Regions from separate parts of the Bacillus tequilensis genome, predicted to be linked through region 1. Evidence: riboswitches for the same ligand, from Rfam matches in the RefSeq annotation. Region 1 holds a riboswitch; each other region holds the start of a gene.
What was found. Region 1 has a riboswitch for S-adenosylmethionine ahead of G4P54_RS20085 (5-methyltetrahydropteroyltriglutamate--homocysteine S-methyltransferase). Riboswitches for the same ligand answer to the same signal wherever they lie in the genome.
Positions count from the first base shown of each region.

Region 2: it holds a riboswitch for S-adenosylmethionine, as region 1 does, so the genes downstream of both, G4P54_RS21295 (hydroxyacid dehydrogenase) here and G4P54_RS20085 (5-methyltetrahydropteroyltriglutamate--homocysteine S-methyltransferase) in region 1, are expected to answer to the same signal.
Region 3: it holds a riboswitch for S-adenosylmethionine, as region 1 does, so the genes downstream of both, metK (methionine adenosyltransferase) here and G4P54_RS20085 (5-methyltetrahydropteroyltriglutamate--homocysteine S-methyltransferase) in region 1, are expected to answer to the same signal.

Region 1 is NZ_CP048852.1:3,815,374-3,823,264, forward strand. It holds gene pepT (peptidase T) at 1-963, shown strand, start outside; gene G4P54_RS21510 (hypothetical protein) at 1,067-1,195, shown strand; partial or broken gene G4P54_RS21430 (hypothetical protein) at 1,470-1,748, shown strand; gene G4P54_RS20075 (LURP-one-related/scramblase family protein) at 1,882-2,370, shown strand; SAM riboswitch class I at 2,437-2,525, shown strand; gene G4P54_RS20080 (5-methyltetrahydropteroyltriglutamate--homocysteine S-methyltransferase) at 2,608-3,741, shown strand; SAM riboswitch class I at 3,811-3,917, shown strand; gene G4P54_RS20085 (5-methyltetrahydropteroyltriglutamate--homocysteine S-methyltransferase) at 3,995-5,131, shown strand; gene G4P54_RS20090 (3-hydroxybutyrate dehydrogenase) at 5,183-5,956, opposite strand; gene G4P54_RS20095 (CoA transferase subunit B) at 5,973-6,629, opposite strand; gene G4P54_RS20100 (CoA transferase subunit A) at 6,626-7,342, opposite strand; gene G4P54_RS20105 (GntP family permease) at 7,365-7,891, opposite strand, start outside.
Region 2 is NZ_CP048852.1:2,040,445-2,048,335, reverse strand. It holds gene hpaB (4-hydroxyphenylacetate 3-monooxygenase, oxygenase component) at 1-1,064, opposite strand, end outside; partial or broken gene G4P54_RS10720 (methyl-accepting chemotaxis protein) at 1,256-1,696, shown strand; gene G4P54_RS10715 (YozQ family protein) at 1,810-2,100, opposite strand; gene G4P54_RS10710 (biofilm-forming protein) at 2,146-2,268, opposite strand; gene G4P54_RS10705 (UPF0715 family protein) at 2,512-2,934, shown strand; gene G4P54_RS10700 (hypothetical protein) at 3,268-3,561, opposite strand; gene G4P54_RS10695 (molybdopterin oxidoreductase family protein) at 3,666-5,708, opposite strand; SAM riboswitch class I at 5,856-5,947, shown strand; partial or broken gene G4P54_RS21295 (hydroxyacid dehydrogenase) at 6,064-6,262, shown strand; gene G4P54_RS10685 (MarR family winged helix-turn-helix transcriptional regulator) at 6,548-7,099, shown strand; gene G4P54_RS10680 (ABC transporter ATP-binding protein) at 7,113-7,891, shown strand, end outside.
Region 3 is NZ_CP048852.1:2,929,390-2,937,280, reverse strand. It holds gene G4P54_RS15550 (alpha/beta hydrolase family protein) at 1-537, shown strand, start outside; gene G4P54_RS15545 (DUF2584 domain-containing protein) at 589-831, shown strand; gene pckA (phosphoenolpyruvate carboxykinase (ATP)) at 870-2,453, opposite strand; SAM riboswitch class I at 2,653-2,791, shown strand; gene metK (methionine adenosyltransferase) at 2,959-4,161, shown strand; gene asnB (asparagine synthase (glutamine-hydrolyzing)) at 4,310-6,208, shown strand; gene alaP (alanine permease AlaP) at 6,343-7,734, shown strand.

The DNA.
Region 1 (7,891 bases):
GTGAATCCGCAAATCGTTGAAAGCTACAATGGTAAAGACATCGTTCTCAATGAACAGCTGCAGGTTATCCTGTCGCCTGATCAGTTCCCTGAGCTGTCCGGCTATAAAGGCCACACACTCATCACCACAGACGGCACCACCCTTCTCGGCGCAGATAATAAAGCCGGTATTGCTGAAATCATGACAGCCATGGATTACCTCATCAAACACCCTGAAATCAAGCACGGCACGATCAGAGTCGCCTTTACGCCTGATGAAGAAATCGGTAGAGGGCCGCACAAATTTGATGTAAAACGGTTCAATGCGTCCTTTGCCTACACAGTTGATGGCGGCCCGCTCGGCGAGCTTGAGTACGAAAGCTTCAATGCAGCTGCCGCAAAAATCACGATCAAAGGCAACAACGTACATCCCGGCACAGCAAAAGGCAAAATGATCAACTCTGCGAAAATCGCAATGAAGCTGAACAGCCTGCTGCCGGCAGACGAAGCACCCGAATATACAGAAGGCTACGAAGGCTTCTACCACCTGCTGTCAATTCAAGGCGATGTAGAGGAAACAAAACTGCACTATATTATCAGAGACTTTGACAAAGAAAACTTCCAAAACAGAAAAGAAACAATGAAGCGCGTCGTTGAAGAGCTTCAAAACGAATACGGGCAAGACCGGATTCAGCTTGATATGAACGATCAATACTACAACATGAGAGAGAAAATCGAACCTGTCATCGAAATCGTCAATATTGCCAAGCAAGCGATGGAAAACCTCGGCATCGAAGCGAAGATTTCTCCAATCCGCGGCGGCACGGACGGGTCTCAGCTGTCCTACATGGGACTCCCGACGCCAAACATCTTTACAGGCGGGGAAAACTTCCACGGCAAATTTGAATACATCTCCGCCGATAACATGGTCAAAGCCGTAAATGTTATCGTTGAGATCGCAAAGCTGTTTGAAGAACAGGCGTAATGCCGAAAGCCAGTCCAAAAAGGACTGGCTTTTTTGTGTGAAAACGAAACATTTTGAACACCTCCTCCGTAAAACAAGTATCAACGGATAAGGAGGAAAAACAATGACAAAACATGCGATAGCTGCAAAAAGTCTATTGAAAAAATGGATCATCACCAGGCCACTTAGAATGCAAAAGAAATCGAGCCCATTTCAAAAAATCAGAAAAATGTTCAAACGCATCTTCAGATAAAACATTCAAATCCTCAAAACATAGCCCGCATTCTCTTGTACCGCCCAAATGCTCCGTAATTTGGGTTTTTTGTGTTCAATTCCGCAAAATAGGGTATAAACCAAACAAGAAAGAAAACGAAACCTAAAAACAGGAAATTCGAATTACGATAATTTAGGTTAAAAGTTATATAAAGGAATTTATTTTATCGTCGATAGTAACTATAGAACCAATCATCAACAAGAATAATCACCATAATGCAAGACTATTTTCAGGTCAACAGGTTAGACTGTTTTTGAGGGGCAGTTATTTATTTTTTATTGATTTCGAATTTTTTGAATACTTTTCGATAACTTAACCGTACAATAGAGAATACCAAAACTTTTTTTGGGAGGTATGTAAAATGATCCTATTTATTATCATCGCATTATGCGGCTATCTTCTTTTTTCTTTCAGCAAGGATAATCGCCGCAAACCGCAAAAGACAAGCCCTCTGCCAGCAGCCGCACCTCATCACAACAACCTAATCGACCTTGACGCCATCCGCCAAAAACGCCGGATGCATCTATCCTAGTTCATATATCAAACGAAAAGGCTGCTGAATAACGCAGCCTTTTCATTTTGAAAACTTAGATTTGGAACTTGAAACCTTTTTGCCCCCTATTCGTAATCTTTTATAAGGGCAAATTCAAAAGGAGACTTCAGCCATGATCGATTTATTTATGAAACAAAAAATGTTCTCATTTAAAGATACATTTCATATTTATGACCGGGATGAACAAGAGCACTTCAAAGTCGAAGGGCGGTTCTTTTCGTTAGGGGACTCATTACAATTGACAGATTCATCGGGGAAAACGCTCGTTTCCATTGAACAAAAAGTGATGTCATTTCTGCCGCGATATGTGATTTCAATTGACGGGAAAACGGTTTGTGAGGTGACGAAGAAATTAGCGTTTTTCAAACCGAAATTTGAGATTTCCGGGCTTAACTGGGAAATTGACGGGGACCTGTGGAAGAATGAATTCCAGCTGACTGACGGGGAAAATGTCCGGATGTCGGTGAGCAAGAAATGGCTCAGCTGGGGTGATTCTTATCATCTGCAGATTGCAAACAAAGAAGATGTGCTGATTTGCACAGCCATCGCTATCGTGCTGGATATGGTCTTATATGACGATGATGATGAGAGTCTTTTCTAAAAAAGAGTTGACAATTGATCAAAAAGTAATAATATTAAGATAATTGAAATCTGAATATGAAGATGTACCTTATCAAGAGAGGTGGAGGGACTGGCCCTATGATACCCGGCAACCGCTGTTTCAAACAGAATGGTGCTAAATCCTGCAGATGAGGCGGAGATTTGATCGTTCAAGCTCTTCCTTACATAAAGGGAGAGCTTTTTTATGCTTACACATTTGAGAAAAGAGGCGAATGACATGGCTGAACAAACAAGTCTTACAGGACACAAAACAGAAAAACAACACAAAGCTCCTTTCCGCGCTGATCATGTCGGCAGTTTACTGCGCTCCGCTCCGGTGAAAGAAGCCCGGCAGAAGCAAGCGGCCGGCGAGATCACTGCGGAACAGCTTCGTGAGGTCGAAAATCAAGAAATCAGCCGCATTGTGGAAAAACAAAAAGAAATCGGTCTCGAGGTGGTAACAGATGGGGAATTCCGCCGCTCTTGGTGGCATTATGACTTTTTGGAAGGGCTAGACGGAGTGGAACCGTTCATTCCGGCTGAAGGGATTCAGTTCCATAACGCGAAAACAAAAGCACGAAGCATCAAAGTGACGGGAAAACTTGATTTTACGAACCACCCTGCGCTTGCTGATTTTCAATTTTTACATGAGATTGCCGGCGATGCGACACCAAAGCTGACAATTCCGAGCCCGAATATGCTGTTTTTCGGTAAAAAGGCTGATAAAGCGATTTATGACGACCAAGAGGAATACTTTCATGATCTGGCCCAAGCGTACAAAAAAGCAATCAAAGCCTTTTATGACGCCGGATGCCGCTATCTTCAGCTTGATGATACGTCATGGTCTCTCTTCTTTGAGGAAAAAGGCAGAGAGGTTGTTCAGGCGCTCGGCGGCGATCCAGAAACATTGCCTGCCTTGTTCGCCAAAACGATTAACGATGCAGTGGCAGACCGGCCTGATGATTTAGCAATCACAATGCATATTTGCCGCGGCAACTTCCGTTCAACTTGGGCGGCATCAGGAGGCTACGACGCTGTAGCGGAAACGATTTTGGACGGCTTAGACCTGGACGGCCTGTTCTTGGAATACGATGATGACCGCTCAGGAAATTTTGATCCGCTTCGTTTCGTAAAACGCAAGGATCTGCAAATTGTTCTCGGCTTAATTACATCAAAATACGGCGAGCTTGAAGATCCAGAAGATGTGAAACGCCGAATCAATGAAGCGGCGCGCTTTGTCAGCCTTGATCAGCTTTGCCTCAGCCCGCAGTGCGGTTTCGCCTCTACAGAAGAAGGAAATCTTTTGACAGAGGAGCAGCAATGGGCGAAGCTCCGCCATGTCATCGACATCGCCAGCGACGTGTGGAGATAATCTATCATTGACAGATAGATAAAATGTGTGAATAATAGATACTATCAGAAAATTTCATAAAAAAGGTTTTCCTTATCAAGAGAGGTGGAGGGACTGGCCCTGCGATACCCGGCAACCGCTGTTTAACAGAATGGTGCTAAATCCTTTAGAGCAATGATTGCTCTTGAAGATAAGGTTGAGATTGTCACGCAAGCTCTTCCTTATCCAAAGGAAGAGCTTTTTTATATTTGAATGGAAAGAAGGAATGGACAACATGTCACAACAAACAACACCCGCAGAACAAAAATCACTTCAAAGAAAAAAACCGCCGTTTCGCGCGGATCAAGTCGGAAGCTTGCTGAGATCTGAGCCCGTCAAAAAAGCGCGGCAGCAAAAAGCGGCCGGCGAAATGACAGCTGAACAGCTTCGCCAAATCGAAAACGATGAAATCATCCGCATTGTGGAAAAACAGAAGGAAACCGGCCTGAACGTCGTAACAGACGGTGAATTCCGCAGAGCGTGGTGGCACTTTGATTTTCTGGAAAACCTGGATGGCGTTGAGCCGTTTATTCCCGAGCAGGGCATTCAATTCCACAACGTACAAACAAAAGCACGCGGCATTAAAGTCACAGGTGATATTGACTTTTCAACTCACCCAATGCTTGAAGATTACTCATTTCTCCATAGCATTGCCGGTGACGCGACGCCAAAAATGACGATCCCAAGCCCGAATATGCTGTTTTTCCGTGGAAAACTGGAAAAGGATGCGTACAAAAACGACTATCAGCTTTTCCAGCATGACGTATCCAAAGCATATAAAAAAGCGATTCAAGCGTTTTATGACAGAGGCTGCCGCTACCTCCAGCTTGATGATACGGCATGGGCTGTTTTCTTATCAGAAAAAGGCTTAAAACAAATCGAAGCGTTCGGAACAACGCCTGACGAGCTTCGACAGCTGTTTGCGAAATCAATTAACGACGCGATTGCAGACCGTCCGGATGACTTGACGGTAACCATGCATATTTGCCGCGGCAACTTCCAGTCCACTTGGACAGCGGAAGGCGGCTATGACGCAGCTGCTGAAACCATTTTTGACGGCTTGAATCTGGACGGGCTTTTCCTGGAGTATGATGATTCACGCTCAGGCGGATTTGAACCGCTCCGTTATGTGAAGCGCTCTGATCTTCAGCTTGTCCTTGGCTTAGTGACATCTAAATTCGGCGAGCTTGAACATCCGGACGACGTCAAACGCCGTATCGAAGAAGCGTCCCGTTATGTGAACTTAGATCAGCTTTGCCTCAGCCCTCAATGCGGATTCGCTTCAACTGAGGAAGGCAACAAGCTGACGGAAGAACAGCAATGGGCGAAACTCCGCCATGTGGTTGAGATCGCTAACGATGTTTGGAAATAAGCAAAGAAAAAAACACACTGGACTCCCTGGCGGAGGAGGTGTGTTTTTTTGTCACTGAGCGGTGTAGCCGCCATCTAGAACGACAGCCTGCCCGGTAACGCCCTTCGCTTTTTCGCTTGCCAAAAACACCGCATAATCTGCGATTTCCTTGATGGAAAGCAGCCGTTTTTGCGGCACAAGCGGAAAAATGACCTGTTCAAGTACCGCGTCGTACGGGACATTTCTCGTTTTCGAAAGATCGCTCAGCTGATTGCGGACAAGCTGTGTATCGACATAACCCGGACAGAGCGCGTTGACTGTAATGCCGTGGGGCGCGCCTTCCAGCGCCCCGACCTTTGTCAGCCCGATGACGCCGTGCTTGGCGCTATTATAAGCGGATTTCCCCGCAAAGCCGACTAAGCCATTAACAGACGCGATATTGATGATTCTGCCAAACTGCTGTTTTTTCATGATTGGAAAGACATGCTTCATCGCGATAAATGGAGCCGTCAGCATGACCTTGATCAGCTGTTCAAAGGTTTCTGTCGGAAACTCTTCTATTGGGGCGACGTGCTGAATACCGGCATTGTTCACCAAAGTATCCAAGCGGCCGTATCGTTTCCGGATGCCATCCACCGTCTCAGCGACTTGCGCTTCCTTTGTTACATCACACGGAATGGCGGCTGCGTCAAAACCTTCTTCGGCAAGCTTGGAAGCGGCCTCTTCACATGCTTTCTGGTGAAGATCCGAAACGATGACGCTGGCGCCTTCTCGGGCGAATTCTCTTGCGATTTCGAATCCGATTCCGCCGGCTGCCCCAGTGACCAAGGCGACCTTGTTTTTCATGTCAAACACCTCCCCATTAAGAATTTTGCTTGAGCACAGACTGGTTTACAGCGAAATCAGCCTCTGTTTTTTCATAAACCTCTTCAATTGTGACGCCTTCCTGAAGCTCTGTCAGTGTCATGCGGCCGTTATCAAAATCAAACACTGCCAAATCTGTAATCAGCCTGTGCACCACTTTCTGGCCTGTCAGCGGAAGGGAGCATGTTTTCTTCACCTTTGACTCGCCATGCTTATTGACATGCTCCATGATGACAACAATCCGTTTCGCTCCATTGACGAGATCCATGGCACCGCCCATCCCTTTGACCATTTTGCCGGGGATCATCCAATTGGCCAAATCACCCTGCTCAGAAACCTCCATGCCGCCAAGGATAGCCAAATCGATATGCCCGCCTCTTATCATTGCGAATGATTCAGCGCTGTCAAAATAAGAAGCGCCCGTCACTTCAGTGATCGTTTCCTTTCCCGCGTTGATCAAATCCGCGTCTTCCGTCCCCTCCACAGGATACGGGCCGATTCCGAGCAAACCGTTTTCTGATTGAAGCATGACGTGAACGCCATCGGGTATTTCATTTGCGACAAGCGTCGGCATTCCAATCCCAAGATTGACGTTCATGCCATCCTTGATTTCTTGTACGGCCCGTTTCACCATTCGTTTTCTCGCTTCCTTCATTTCGCCTCACCCTTTCCCGAAGCTTGCCGAACTGTCCGTTTTTCAATCCGCTTTTCATGGCTCGCGCCAAGCACGACATGCTGTACGTAAATTCCCGGCGTATGGATGTGATCTGGATCGAGCTCTCCCGCTTCCACAATTTCTTCCGCTTCGGCAATGGTGATCTTGCCTGCCATGGCGGCAACGGGATTGAAATTTCTCGCCGTTTTACGAAAAACCAAATTTCCCATGGTGTCCGCTTTCCACGCTTTGACGATCGCCACGTCGCCGATGATGCCTCGCTCCAGCACATATGGCCGGCCTTCGAACGTCTTGTGTTCTTTTCCCTTGGCTATTGAGGTGCCGACCCCTGTCGCCGTGTAAAACCCGGGTATGCCCGCGCCGCCGGCACGAATCCTCTCGGCGAGCGTTCCTTGGGGAACAAGCTCGACTTCAAGCTCTCCGCTTAAAAACTGCCGTTCAAAAATTTTATTTTCACCGACATAGGATGCGATCATTTTCTTGATTTGCTTATTAGCCAAAAGCAAACCAAGCCCCCAGTCATCGACTCCGCAATTGTTGCTGACAACGGTTAAATCCTTTGCTCCCTGATCTCTTATCGCCAAAATGAGCTGGTCAGGAATGCCGCACAACCCGAATCCTCCGGCAATCAGCGTATCCCCGTCGTGAATCAGTTCCGCAGCTTCCTTACTTGATGACAGCACTTTTCCCATATTAACGCCCCTTCGTTTTCTTTTATACAAGACCCGTCAGACTGTAAACTGCGATCACAGCAAATACGGCAGCCGTTTTAATGAGTGTGATCGCAAAAATATCCCGATATGATTGCCGGTGAGTCAGTCCCGTCACAGCCAGAAGCGTGATGACAGCTCCATTGTGCGGCAGCGTATCCATGCCGCCCGATGCCATCGAAATGACCCGATGCATGACTTCCGGCGGAATGTTGTAAGCCTGAATCGCCTGCAAGAATTGATCCGACATCGCGCTTAACGCAATGCCCATCCCCCCTGAAGCCGACCCGGTGATTCCAGCCAGCGCCGTTGTCGTGACGGCCCCGTTTACAAGCGGGTCGGTAAAGGTGTGCGAAATGCCGCTGCTTAGCTTTTGAAATCCCGGCAGCGCGGCGATAACGCCGCCGAAACCGTATTCTGCACCGGTATTCATGGATGCCAGCAAGGCGCCGCCGATCCCTTCATTCAGCCCCTCCTTCATTTGGGCAAACACTCTTCTCCAATCAAATAAAATTGTTGTGATGATGCCAA
Region 2 (7,891 bases), 1.8 Mb from region 1:
TCATCTAATTGTGCGTCATTTTCTGATTTGTCAATGAGTGCTTTGATTGTCTCCAATCCGACAATGATTTCGGAGAGCTTTTCATGTATATGCTGATATTCAGAAACATTAATGGTATCGACCAAAAGCTGTGCAACGCCTAATAGAAATTCAATTTTGACCATTTGCCTAATGACGACCTGATGAAAGGTAAAGGCATGAAAAGAGCTTCTCGCCATAAAATCATTAGCTACTTCAACATTATCGTAAAAAAATACACGATTCCAGGGTACCAACACGTGATCAAAAACGACGATTGAATCCATTTCTTCATACCTTGAGCTTAAGGGGTGATTAAAGGCAGATTCACTTAATACAAACGATTCTCTTGTGATGAATTTCACACCTTTTGTGTTAGAGGGAATCGAAAAGGCAAAAGCTTCATCCTTTTCAAAATAAAATTTCGGTGCCGAAAAAACCAAGATTTCATCAGTTAATCCACCTTGAGTTGCAAGCAGACGTGCGCCTTGAATGATCAATCCTTTTTCCGTTCTATCAATGACTTTAGCGGATATCGGCTTTTCACTGATTCCAAAATAGGACTGTGACCGGTCCACTTGGGGGGTAATGAAGGTATGGGTAAAGGAAAGATCGTGTTTAGCCGCTTTCTGATACAAGTTTAGTATGTGTTCAGGAAAGCAATTCTCTTTTTCTCGTAAAAGCTCTGCTGATGATGCAAAGCTCATCATCACCGTATTCATATAATCCGGACTTCTCCCCATCATTCCGTGAGTATGTCTAGCCCACTGTTCAATCATCTTCCTTCTTTTTCTCAAATCGCTCTTAGTTTTAGGCTGGAGATAGGAAAGACCAATTCGCTCATGATCTCCAGAAAGACGATAAGTCATGTCGTTTATGAACTCATCCTTCGTTTGCAAATCATAAAGAGAGCTTTTTGTTTTGATAATTCCTTTAAACGCAGGATGATCAGAAATGTTACCCTCTATTTTTTTGCCATCATACCAAATTTCGTTTTCTAGTTCGTTCAATCGGTCAATGAATTCTTTTCCATTGATGATCCCCATTTGACGTTTCGCTCCTTCAAATATGCTCGCAGGATCATTATATTTTCGAAAGAACAGTCTGTTCAGCCAATTTGAGATCGGAAAAGCCTATTTTAGTATCCGTTATAGAAAAAGCGAAAAAGGACGAATGGCCAATACCATGCAGACAAAGCAGCAATGCTCTCCGCAGACGGTTTTATTAGCATTAAATGCAGCAAGGGAAAGGATTTGCGGTGGTGGCAGAAGAAGTTCGCAAATTGGCTGAGGAAACAAATTAATCTGCAATCACACATTCGATGGTAACATCTATCCAAAATGAATCATTTGAAACGGTGAATACCATCAAGGTTGTACCTGAAAATGTGAGCCCAGACATCGTTCTTTCTCAAGAGACAACAGGGAATTTCAATGAAATACTGTATCTGGTAGAACAGTTCACTTCTCAATTACAAGAAGTCGCAGCAGCAACTCAGCGCTTACATCAGGTGTTGAAGTAATTCAGCATGCAAAAGAAACACCAGTGAATACAGAAGCAGTAGCAACATCGTCACAGGAACAGCTCAATTCAATGGAGGAAATCTGCTGCGCTGCAGAATCGCTACCCCAATTTGGCGGAAGAACTTCAAACCGTCATTAATCGTTTCAAATACTGATTAGATGACATGACGTTTAAACCCCATCTTATTCGGTGGGGTTTTCATCTTTTCAGCCATTTAACTAAAAACGGAACTAACTTCCTTCTTTCAAGTTAGCTCCGCTTGAATGACTAGTCCAAATTTTGATCGATAGTCCCCTCAAAATAATCATCGCTCACTTGTTCATGAGTTTCAGCCAAACCTTGTTCTAATTGCGTGTTTCCTTTATAATCTGAGAGCTCAAAGTATTTCCCGGCTACATCCGTTGTGTCATTCATGTTTTCTTTGTTATGAGCTTGTGATCCGGTGTTTACACTTTCAGTCTCATTGCTGTTTACAGTTTGCTGAAAATCATATTCCTTGTCTAATGAAGAAAATCTTTTATAATCATCAGGTCTGTCGGCTCCATTTTTTTGAGTCACTTTATTTCCTCCAGATAATTGAAATGTTAGTGCGGGCATAAAAACTTATTTCGTTTTTTTAGCATCTGAACCATGTTTTTTAGAGACATCTGCTTTGAAAGCTGTCTCAGTCTCATGGTCATTTCTTGTTTGTTCAATACTTGAATTTTGAATTCCCTTTTTACTCATTGGTTTCACTCCTTTTCGAAAAGTGTTGACATATCAACTCTTCTTATTTTGTCTGTTGATCAGGTATTCATGCGCTTTTTTCATTCGCGATTCCCCAATCAGGAGAGGCGATCTTCATGCCCAGCGTATTTTCTAATAAAAGAACGTATTTTTGGAACCTTTTATTAACGCATGTCGTATAGGATGTTGGGGATGAAATGAGGATTAAACAGTATTGAGAATCATCAAGCAGGAGGTGAAAAAATGAAAAAAATCGTATCATATTATCTAAAGACATTAGGTCTATCCAGCCTTACGTTTGGTTTATTTTTAGGAATTTATTCTTTCGTTATGTATGGCGAGATGGTAATGGCATTGTTTACGGCAGCAATTGCTTTATTATACGGTTTTATGATGTATGGCATTTTCGCTTTTCCACTGCAAATGATGTTGCAGAAAAAAACGAGAACATTCAGTGTCATGTATCTATTGATTTACAGTGGGATAGCTTTTATCGCGGTTTTCCTGTTTTTGGTCATTGGTGACCCTGCGTCAATAGCATGGACATTGCAATCGTACATTTATTATATGTTATGTATTGCAGCTGCAGTGATTTACTGGTTCTGGGACTCTCTGATCCTTTATAAACGGACAGTTTCAGGCGTGTCAAGCAAACCAGAGAACTGAAGTTGAATATGGAAATTGACGGTGATTCGGGATATTGCACTAACATTGCTGCGTCAATTTCATAGTTTAAAAAATAAATCCTCCGCGGATAAAGGTACAGTATGGGAGCAAAATGAGATCATTCAACCCGAATTGGTTTGCTAAGTGTTTTACGATACATACGTTTATCAAGATCATCAATCAAAGGGGATATAAACAAAAACGATCATTGCGGAACGGGGATCTTGAGCCGTTTGAGGAAAGAATATTGATGGGGATTTATCGTTTATCACAGAGTTATACAGCAAAGCTGAGGAGAGCGTGACAACGAATCTCGCTCTCCTCAGTTTTGTTTTATTCACCTTGATGTTTCTCAACTAATGTGAATGTCCATTCTTTTAATAAATGTTTCTGCACATATTTTTTCCCGTTTATTTCGATGTAAGGAATGTCTGTCTTGTCCCCGGCTAACTGCTTTGCCTCTGCTGTCGTTATTCCTAAAAAATGTCCGATGTAAAAGAAAATATCCCGTTCCTTTATAAGCAAGATATCATTCTGTTCATTCCCTTTTTGATGGTTCATTTGCTTTAAGCCTTCACCGATAAAATATCCAGCCAAAGCAATACCGATTCCTAAAAAAACGTCCATGTGTATGCCTCCATTATGTCGATGTTATGTTATACGAGCTTGGCATACTCGGGGTTTCATATTTTGAAACAAAAAAGCGGTCAGAGCGTGCTTTAAGTGTTTTTTCACGCCTTTTCAATCTGCACGCGGCCTGAAAAAAAGGTGGCGCCGCCGCCCATATCGGATAAGCGGTCTGAGGTAAGCGCGTTTACAAGCTGTTTTTTTCCTGGTTCATCCGCCCATAATCCTTGGCTGACTACGACACCGGACAGTACTTGTTCCCCGACTGAAGCGGCAAGCTCGCATTCTCCCCGGCTGTTCCAAATTCGTACAGGATCTCCATCACCGATTCCGTATTTTTTAGCATCTTTTGTATTGATAAAAAGCTTTGGCATCTTTTCAAGCTTGATATGCTTTGCATTGTTGGAAAACGTTGAGTTTAAGAAATTATGGTTTGGCGCCGGAACATACATAAACGGATACTCGTCATCGGATATAAGAGGGGTATATGTCGGTAAAGCCGGGAAGCCGTCTTGTTTCATTTTTTCTGAATATAATTCTATTTTTCCGCTTGGAGTCGGAAGTTTGCCTGGAAACAGGGGCTTTTCGCGTTTCGCTTTCATAAATGAAAACTTAGAAAGGGAATCGTAACCAATCTCAGTCAAATACGGATTATCTGGATGGTCAAGCGCCTGACGGATTAATTCTTCATCTGAATCTTTGAGCTCCTGGTCTGTGAATCCCATTGCTTCAGCCAGTAATCGGAACACCTCAGTATTAGACTTGCTTTCTCCATAGTTCTCAATCACCGGCTGCTGAAGCTGAATGTAATGGTGCCAGTAGGAGGTATAAAAATCAGTGTTCTCAAAAGCGGATGTTGCAGGCAGTACAATGTCCGCATATGCAGCCGTTTCCGTTAAAAACAAATCATGAACCACAGTAAACAAGTCTTCCCGCAGCAAGCCCTGTCTGACTTTGTTTGCTTTCGGCGCGACGACGGCAGGGTTTGTTCCGTAAATAAAAAGAGAGCGGATAGGCGGATCTGTTTCCAAAAGCACCTTGCCAAGCTGATTCATATTAAACGACCTCGGTGTGCGTCCTTTCAATAAGTCGGGCCGCTGCAAGGCATTTGTGTTATATTCTAAAATTCCGCTGTTATGCTTAATTGCGCCGCCCCCTTTATGCAGCCATTGGCCGGTGATCGCCGGAAGACAGGCAATCGTCCTTACAATCATCCCGCCGTTATCGTGATGCTGGATTCCATTTCCGATTCTGATAAAAGAAGGGGAGACTTTCCCATACATTCTTGCCAGCTGATAAATATCTTCAGTGCTGATCCCGGTGATCATTGATACCTTTTCCGGATTATACTGTTTCACGTGTTCACGGAGCTTGTCGTAGCCGACCGTGTATTCAGACAGGAATGCTTCATCGTGAAGGTTTTCTTTAAATAAAATGTGCATGATGCCAAGGGCAAGTGCGCTGTCAGTTCCCGGCTTTATTGGAATAAACCAATCTGCAAGACGCCCTGTCTGATTTTTATGTACATCGATCACGACAATTTTGGCACCTTTTTTTCGCGCTTTTTGGGCGATTGTAATTTGGTGCATGTTTGTGCTGACAGCGTTAATTCCCCAAAAAATAAATAGTTTTGTATGAATGGTTTCCTCAGGATCGATTCCCGCGCTTATGCCCATTGTATATTTATAGCCTTCAGATCCCGCTTTGCTGCAAATCGTCCGTTCAAGCTGGCTTGATCCCATGCGGTAAAAAAAGCGGCGGTCCATTCCTTCAGCTGTCAATTTCCCCATATTTCCGTAAAAGCTGTAAGGAAGTATGCTTTCAGCTCCCATTTCATCAATCAGCTGCTTCCAGCGGGAGGTGATCGTATCAATCGCCTCTTCCCAGGAAATCGGTTCAAATATCGCTTGGCCTTTCGCGCCTGTCCGTTTAAGCGGTGTAGTCAGCCGCTTTTCATCATAGATGCGCTCCGTCATGTTTCGAACTTTGTTGCATATGTTTCCAGCTGTGACAGGATGATCGGGATCTCCCTGCACTTTCACAATTTTTCCGTCTTTTTTATGTATTAACAATCCGCATTGATCCGGGCAGTCAAGCGAGCAAACGGACTTAAAAATGCCATTTTGTTGTGTAGCAAAAGATTTTATGGCCCAGTTCCTCTCTCTAGTTAGATATTTTGTAAGAATTATAACATTTCGGATGATAACGTCAATTCTGAAAAAATAGATTAACATCAATCTTGGAATTCTTTATGATAAACGTATTCTTTATTCTGAAAATGATATATTCAACATTTTCTATCCAGAGAGGTGGAGGGACCGGTCCAATGAAACCTTGGCAACAGTATTGTACCAATTCCAGCAAGCGTCAGCTTGAAAGATAGGAAAGCAAGGTTTATACCGGCGTCTGTCTGTAGACAGGGCACGCTTATATATGATCTCTTTCCATCTTCGGAAAGAGATTTTTTTATGAAAAAATATGATGAAAAGGACGTTTTGCACCATGACGTTTTTGGTTACAGCACCATACAACAAAGAAGGACACAAAGAGCGAGCTTGAAACATTGTTCGGCTCGGTTTGTTATCAATCCTAGGAGGAGCAAGGCCGGGCATACCGGGAAGTTGAAATCATTCAGCTATTAAAAGAAACACATACGATAGGTTTGATTACTCAGCTCGATCAAGTAACAGAGAACGTATTTTGAACTGATGAAAGAGAGTGCGATTTTCGTCAATACTTCAAGAGAGGTTGTGGTAAACCGCATTCATATACCTGTACCTGAGGAAAAAGCAGTACAGGAGGAATCATCTCCTCAATATGCATCTTAATCAGAAAGCGCCCTGTTTCAGGGGCGCTTTTTGTCCTTTTCTTGTGGAGAGAGCTGACAAACTTAACTTTCCTGAAGGAGAATAGACAATATGTTGACATTTAATCGAGAAGTGTTATGATGTTATAGACAATATATTGTCTAACGAGGAGGATGAGTATGGATTATTCAAAAGAACTGAAAGATTTATTTTTAATGCAACAATCTTACGCTACACTTTTTTCTGTTTTAAACAAAATCCAATCACGCGGAGACGATTATTATGAAAGCTTAACGTCAAGACAATTTATGACGATGGTTGCCATACTGCATTTACCGGAAGAGGAAACGACATTTAACAACATCGCAAAAAAATTAGGCACTTCAAAACAAAACATCAATAGGCTTGTCAGTAGTATTGAAAAAAGAGGTTATGTCATTACTGTTCCGAGTAAACGCGACAAGCGAGCGGTTAATGTGAAGATTACTGATTCAGGCAAGCGTGTCATGGAGGAATGCGGTGAAAAAGCGGTGTACTTTATGGCAGATCTATTTAAAGGGTTTTCTACGGAAGAGCTGGAAACATTGTGGGTTTTATTGAAGAAACTGTACAGTTTTGACGGAGAGGAACAGGATGGCTTTGAAGAAAACGCTGCTGATTTTGACATTGAACAAAATCGGGACGATTTGAAAACAAATTTATTGCAGGAATTCTCAAAACGGAGAATGTAAAAAGGAGAAATATATGAACAACATGGCGGCTGTAGAAAATTTGAAAATACAGTACGGAAACAAAACAGCGGTAAATGGGATTTCTTTTGAAGTGAGAGAGGGGGAAGTTCTTGGCTTGTTAGGCCCAAATGGTGCTGGGAAAAGCACCACCATTCACGTGTTATCCGGAGTATTGTCGGCCAGTTCTGGCAACGTGACAATACTGGGCCACAATGTGAAAAAAGGGTCAAAGGAAATGAAGAAAGGCATCGGAATTGTACCTCAAGATATCGCGATTTACAAGGAAATTTCCGCTGAGAAAAATGTTCGTTTTTTTGCGAGTCTTTATTCTCTTAGAGGAGAAGAACTGAAAGCCCGAGTCAGAGAGGCTTTGGAGCTCGTACAGCTATATGACCGGAAAAATGACAAGCCTAAGACGTTTTCAGGCGGGATGAAAAGAAGATTAAATATCGCGTGTGCCATTGCACATCAGCCGAAATTGATTATCATGGACGAGCCCACTGTAGGAATCGATCCGCAATCCCGGCATCACATTTTGGAATCGATAAAAGAGCTGAAATCAAGAGGAGCGAGCATTATTTACTCGACACATTATATGGATGAAGTCGAGGCGATTGCAGATCGCATTATAATCATGAATGAAGGGAGAATCATTGCCAATGGAACAAAAGAAGAGCTGTACAAAGAAGTGAATAAAGAAATGACATATGCTTTTCAGCTGGCACATGTTCAGAAATTAAATAAAAACGCTATTAGAAAAATCAAAGGAGTGACAGAAGTTGATTTCTCTGA
Region 3 (7,891 bases), 890 kb from region 1:
GGAAATCAAGGAGGAGAGGGCAACGAGGATTTTGCCGGAGAGGACAGGGAGGATGCTTTTTCCGCTTTTCGCCTGCTTCAGCGGCATCCGAATGTCAAGAAGGACAGGGTTCATATCTTTGGCTTTTCCCGCGGCGGAATTATGGGAATGCTCACTGCGATTGAAATGGGCCGGCATGCGGCTTCATTCGTTTCCTGGGGAGGCGTCAGTGATATGATCCTTACATATGAAGAGCGGCAGGATTTGCGGCGTATGATGAAAAGGGTCATTGGCGGAACACCGAAAAAGGTGCCTGAGGAATACAAATGGAGAACACCGTTTGACCATGTAGACAAAATTCAGGCACCCGTGCTGTTAATCCATGGAGAAAAAGACCAAAACGTTTCGATTCAGCATTCCTATTTATTCGAAGAGAAGCTAAAACAGCTGCATAAGCCGGTGGAGACGTGGTACTACAGTACCTTCACACATTATTTCCCGCCAAAAGAAAACCGGTGTATCGTGCGGCAGCTCACACAATGGATGAAGAACCGCTGACGGTGAAATATGGTATGATAAAGAAAAAAGAGAACGAAAGGGGATCTCACTTTGGGAATGCCTGTAGAATTTAATACACTGATTGTGACAAAAGGAAACGAAGTTCGCATAGATGAAAATATATTCACGTTAGAGAAAGACGGATACCGGGTGTATCCGATGGAGATTCCGATGGATGTGCAAAAAACAAAGTTCGGAGAAAAGTCAGGCACAGCTGAAGTGCAGAAACTTCAATGGGAAAACGGCCGGACCATCATTACGTACAAGCTGACTTCTCTGCATTCTGTTAATTAAAACAAGCCAAGGGCGTAATCGCTCTTGGCTTTTGCTTTTTAAACGAGAGGGCCGCCTGCCTGTGCAATGGCATCCGTATGTGTGAACTTTTTAAAATTCTCTTTGAATTCGTTTGCGAGATAGACAGCCTTTTCTCTGTATTCTTCCTTATTGTTCCACGTGTTTTCCGGCTGAAGAATATGATCAGGAACACCAGGAACGTGAATCGGAATGTGCAGGCCGAAAATATCGTCAGTCATCATTTCAGCACCCTCTAATTTGCCTTCAATTGCAGCTTTGACCATCGCTCTCGTGTAAGAAAGCTTCATGCGTTCGCCTGTGCCGTAGCCGCCGCCGGTCCAGCCGGTATTGACCAAGAAAACCTCTGCGCCGTGTTCATCGATCTTTTTCCCGAGCATTTCAGCATAGACGTGAGCAGGAAGCGGCAAAAACGGTGAGCCGAAGCATGTGGAGAACGTCGTCTCAGGAGACGTTACACCGCGTTCGGTTCCGGCTAGCTTGCTCGTATACCCGCTCAAGAAATGGTACATCGCCTGCTCCTTCGTCAATTTGCTGATCGGCGGCAGGACTCCGAATGCATCAGCCGTCAAAAATACAATGGCTGACGGGTGGCCTGCCATGCTCGGGGTCACAATGTTGTCAATCATATGAATCGGGTAAGCCGCCCGCGTATTTTCGGTATAGAAAGAATCATCGTAATTGGCTTCACGTGTATCCTCATCAATAACAACATTTTCGAGAACAGATCCGAAGCGGATCGCGTTAAAGATTTGAGGCTCCTTTTCTTCGCTTAAATGAATGCACTTGGCGTAGCATCCGCCTTCAATATTAAAGACGCCTGTGTCAGACCAGCCGTGTTCATCGTCGCCGATCAGCTTGCGGTCAGCGTCGGCTGACAGTGTGGTTTTGCCTGTTCCGGACAACCCGAAGAAAAGAGCGACATCGCCTTTGTCACCGACATTGGCTGAGCAGTGCATGGATAAAATATCTCTTTCAGGGAGCAGGAAATTCATAATGGAGAAAATGGATTTCTTCATTTCTCCGGCATACTCTGTTCCGCCGATTAAAATCGTCCGCTTTTCGAAAGAGACAATAATAAACGTTTCGGAGTGTGTGCCGTCTGTTTTTGGATCCGCTTTGAAATGCGGAGCAGAAAGAATGGTAAACGGCTGTTCAACTGTTTTCTTATCATTGCCTTCCGGGCGGATAAACAGCTGTCTGGCGAATAAATTGTGCCATGCGAACTCATTTACGACAGTGATCGGCAGCCTGTATTTTTCGTCTGCCCCGGCAAATCCTTCGAAAACAAACAGCTCATCCCGCTGTTTCAGGTAGCTGACAACTTTCGTGTACAGCCGGTCGAACGCTTCTTCTGAAATCGGCTGGTTCACCATACCCCAATCGATCTTATGTTTCGTGCTTTCTTCCTCCACGATAAATTTGTCTTTAGGTGAACGTCCTGTATAAGCCCCTGTAGTCGCCCGAACGGCACCCGTGGATGTTAAAATGCCCTCGTTCCGCGATAGTACTTTTTCTGTAAGCTGTGCTGCTGATAAATTATGACGCACATTTGGACTTGTTAATAACGCTTGTAAATCAGCGGTCAAATCAACTGAGTTCATATGAAACCTTCCTTTATCGTTTTTTATGTTTTGCTAATTGTGAATTAGTATAACATATATTTTCGAATAGTCTATACTATTTATCGTTTTTTGTGTGTGCGTTTTCCAATCTTTTCCCTTGCGATATAGGTGCCTATTTCTTCTGAATCATATTGACATTGCAAACCCTTTTACGATAAGATATTTCATTGAGCGGATACTCTTATCCCGAGCTGGCGGAGGGACAGGCCCTATGAAGCCCAGCAACCGGTTTCTCTGTTATTTATTATGTTAAACTGTGTGAGACAACCAAGGTGCTAACCTGTTGCAAGGTTGTATGATTCCTTGAGCGATAAGAGTGAAAGGCACAAAGACCAAACCCTTTCCTCGATGGAAAAGGTTTTTTTATTTCATAAATATGCCAATTAACATTCTCTAATATAACGTTACATTGTATAAGAGGGAGCGAGTTCCGTATCATATATACAAGGTCTTTCGGGAGGCCTTGTGCAGGAGGAAGCAAATCATGAGTAAAAATCGTCGTTTATTTACATCAGAATCTGTTACGGAGGGGCATCCGGATAAAATCTGTGACCAGATTTCTGACAGCATCTTAGATGAAATTTTAAAGAAAGACCCAAACGCGCGTGTTGCTTGTGAAACATCTGTGACAACTGGTTTGGTTCTTGTCAGCGGAGAGATCACAACATCTACGTATGTTGACATTCCGAAAACGGTTCGCCAAACCATTAAAGAAATCGGATACACACGTGCGAAATACGGATTTGATGCGGAAACTTGTGCAGTTTTAACATCAATTGACGAGCAGTCTGCTGATATCGCGATGGGTGTAGACCAAGCGCTTGAAGCCCGTGAAGGCACAATGAGCGACGAAGAAATTGAAGCGATCGGTGCGGGTGACCAAGGTTTAATGTTCGGTTACGCGTGCAACGAAACGAAAGAGCTTATGCCTCTTCCAATTTCACTAGCTCATAAATTAGCCCGCCGCCTGAGTGAAGTTCGTAAAGAAGATATTCTTCCGTACCTTCGCCCTGACGGCAAAACACAGGTAACGGTCGAGTACGATGAAAATAACAAGCCTGTGCGTATTGACGCGATTGTCATTTCAACTCAGCATCACCCTGAAATTACGCTTGAGCAAATCCAGCGCAACATTAAAGAACATGTGATCAATCCAGTTGTTCCTAAAGAGCTGATTGATGAAGAAACAAAATATTTCATCAATCCTACAGGTCGTTTCGTTATCGGAGGCCCTCAAGGGGATGCAGGACTTACAGGACGCAAAATCATCGTTGATACGTACGGCGGCTATGCACGCCACGGAGGCGGCGCGTTCTCTGGTAAGGATGCGACGAAGGTAGACCGTTCTGCGGCTTATGCAGCAAGATACGTTGCGAAAAACATCGTTGCGGCTGAGCTTGCTGATTCTTGTGAAGTACAGCTTGCTTACGCGATCGGTGTTGCACAGCCAGTGTCAATTTCAATCAACACATTCGGATCCGGAAAAGCTTCTGAGGAAAAACTGATTGAAGTTGTTCGAAATAACTTTGACTTACGACCTGCCGGCATTATCAAAATGCTTGATTTACGCCGCCCGATCTACAAACAAACTGCTGCGTACGGCCATTTTGGACGCCACGATGTTGATCTTCCGTGGGAGCGTACAGACAAAGCAGAGCAGCTGCGTAAAGAAGCGTTAGGAGAATAATTTTATAGCCGCTTACTGGTTAAGCGGCTTTCCCTTTTTTACGTTGTATTCATGTTTATTTTTTTACATAACCGTGAAACCAAATACTATTCACAGCGTCTATAAATAGGGGTTCAATGATGATAATTTTAATTATGGAGGCAATACTATGTGTGGATTTGTCGGGGTTTTTAACAAGCATCCGTTAGCTCAAACCGCTGATCAAGAAGAATTAATCAAACAAATGAACCAAATGATCGTTCACCGCGGTCCTGACAGTGATGGATATTTCCATGATGAGCACGTTGGATTCGGTTTCAGACGGCTCAGCATTATTGACGTAGAAAATGGCGGACAGCCTTTATCATATGAAGATGAAACATATTGGATTATCTTTAACGGAGAAATCTATAACTATATTGAACTGAGAGAAGAACTTGAAGCAAAGGGGTATACATTCAACACGGATTCGGACACAGAGGTTCTTCTTGCGACTTACCGTCACTATAAAGAAGAAGCGGCGTCCAAACTGCGCGGTATGTTTGCTTTTCTGATTTGGAATAAAAACGATCATGTGCTTTATGGAGCAAGAGATCCTTTCGGCATTAAACCGCTGTATTACACAACGATAGATGATCAGGTTTATTTTGCCTCAGAGAGAAAAAGTTTAATGGTTGCTCAAAATGATATTGAAATAGATAAAGAGGCATTGCAGCAGTACATGTCTTTCCAATTCGTTCCTGAACCAAGCACGCTTGATGCCAATGTGAAAAAAGTAGAGCCGGGTTCACAGTTTACAATCCGCCCGGACGGCGATATCACATTTAAAACGTATTTCAAAGCGAACTTCAAGCCGGTTCAGACTGAAGAAGACAAGCTTGTGAAAGAGGTCAGAGACGCAATCTACGACTCTGTCAACGTTCATATGAGAAGTGACGTTCCTGTCGGTTCATTCCTGTCCGGCGGAATTGATTCTTCCTTTATTGTATCCGTTGCGAAAGAATTGCATCCAAGCTTAAAAACATTCTCTGTCGGATTTGAACAGCAGGGCTTCAGTGAAGTCGATGTAGCGAAAGAAACTGCAGCGGCGCTTGGCATTGAAAACATCAGCAAAGTCATTTCGCCTGAGGAATATATGAACGAGCTTCCGAAGATCGTTTGGCATTTTGATGATCCGCTTGCTGATCCGGCAGCGATTCCGTTGTACTTTGTTGCGAAAGAAGCGAAAAAACATGTAACGGTTGCATTATCAGGTGAAGGCGCGGATGAGCTCTTCGGCGGATATAACATTTACCGTGAGCCGCTTTCGCTTAAGCCGTTTGAACGCATTCCGTCCGGCCTGAAGAAAATGCTTCTGCACGTCGCGGCCGTTATGCCTGAAGGGATGAGAGGAAAGAGCCTGCTTGAGCGCGGCTGCACGCCGCTTCAAGATCGTTATATCGGTAACGCGAAGATCTTTGAAGAGTCTGTCAAAAAACAGCTGCTGAAGCATTATAATCCGAACCTTTCATATCGCGATGTGACGAAGACTTACTTTACAGAAAGCAGCTCATACAGCGATATCAACAAAATGCAGTATGTCGATATCCATACTTGGATGCGCGGCGACATTTTGTTAAAAGCCGATAAAATGACAATGGCGAATTCTTTGGAACTGCGTGTGCCGTTCCTGGACAAAGTCGTATTCGATGTTGCTTCAAAAATTCCTGATGAGCTGAAAACGAAAAACGGCACGACGAAGTATCTTCTTCGCAAAGCCGCTGAAGGAATTGTTCCTGAGCACGTATTAAACCGCAAAAAGCTCGGGTTCCCTGTGCCGATCCGTCATTGGCTGAAAAACGAAATGAACGAATGGGTGCGGAACATTATTCAGGAAAGCCAAACGGATGCATATATCCACAAGGATTATGTTCTTCAGCTTCTTGAAGACCATTGTGCGGACAAGGCTGATAACAGCCGTAAAATCTGGACTGTACTGATCTTTATGATCTGGCACAGCATCAATATCGAAAAACGGTATATGCCTGAAGAGCTGAGCCATCAGCCTAAAGAAGTCATCTTTGTGTAACAGACAACAAGGCTTTCGATTCGTCGAAAGCCTTGTTATTATCCTTTTATTCCTCCATCATCATTGATACCCAATCTGCACGGAAAATTCAGAAAAGTGATTTATTGATATTTTTTTCAAGAGGAGAAGAAAGCATGCAAAAACAAAAACAAGAGCTGCACCGCGGACTCGAAGAAAGGCATATTTCTTTAATGTCTTTAGGAGCTGCCATAGGAGTTGGATTGTTCCTCGGCTCCGCATCAGCTATTCAATTAGCAGGGCCGGGTATTTTGGCAGCGTACGCCATAAGCGGCCTGATCATGTTTTTTATTATGAGGGCACTTGGAGAAATGGCTATTCAAAAACCGGTGGCTGGCTCTTTCAGCCGTTATGCCCGTGATTATTTGGGACCGCTTGCAGGCTATTTAACTGGTTGGAACTATTGGTTTTTATGGGTAGTAACCTGTATGGCTGAGATTACGGCTGTCGGGATTTATATGGGGTATTGGTTTCCGGACGTGCCAAACTGGATTTGGGCATTATCGGCGCTGGTCATCATGACGGGTGTTAATTTCTTGGCTGTTAAAGCTTACGGAGAGCTGGAGTTTTGGTTTGCTTTGATTAAAATTGTCGCAATCTTATCAATGATTGTTGTCGGTTTATTGATGATCATCGTTGGGATCGGCAATGGAGGCATTGCAACCGGAATCAGCAATTTATGGAGCCACGGAGGATTTTTTCCTCATGGAATGAAAGGGGTTTTATTGTCACTCCAAATGGTGATGTTCGCCTATTTAGGGATCGAAATGATCGGGGTGACGGCCGGTGAGGTGAAAAACCCGCAAAAATCATTAGCAAAAGCAATCGATACAGTATTCTGGCGCATTTTGATTTTTTATGTCGGTGCTTTATTTGTCATTATGTCTATTTACCCTTGGCAGGAAATCGGCTCACAAGGAAGTCCGTTTGTCCTCACATTTGAAAAAGTGGGCATTCCATCGGCTGCAGGCATTATTAACTTTGTCGTCTTGACCGCCGCGCTGTCTTCATGCAACAGCGGCATTTTCAGCACGGGACGGATGCTGTTTAACTTAGCTGAGCAAGAGGAAGCGCCAAAAGCATACGGACAGCTGACAAAAGGCGGCATCCCGGGTAAAGCTGTTCTCGCTTCGGCGGGCGTTTTATTAGTCGGAGTGCTCTTAAACTATGTTGTGCCTGCGAAGGTGTTTACTTGGGTCACAAGCATTGCGACGTTCGGAGCGATTTGGACGTGGGCGATCATTTTGCTTTCTCAAATTAAATACCGAAAAAGCTTGCAGCCTGAAGAAAAGAAACACTTAAAATACAAAATGCCTTTCTTTCCGTTTGCGTCTTATCTGTCATTGGCATTTTTGGCATTTGTCGTTATTCTTATGGCTTACAGTCCAGATACAAGAGTGGCTGTCATTATCGGGCCGGTATGGTTTCTCATCTTACTTGCCATGTATTATGGAAAAGGTTTTCATAAGAAAAATGCGGCTGCTGCCAGCGAACGAAATATAAGCTGACAAAAAGAGCTCCCAGCGGGCTCTTTTTGTGTGAGCACATATAAATCAGGGAGCAGGTAAGAATAGGAATATGTTTTTTGCAGAGGCTGCTTCAGTTGCGTTATGATAAGATAAAAGTCATACGTTTAACGTTACATGTGAACGTTTTATGGAAAAA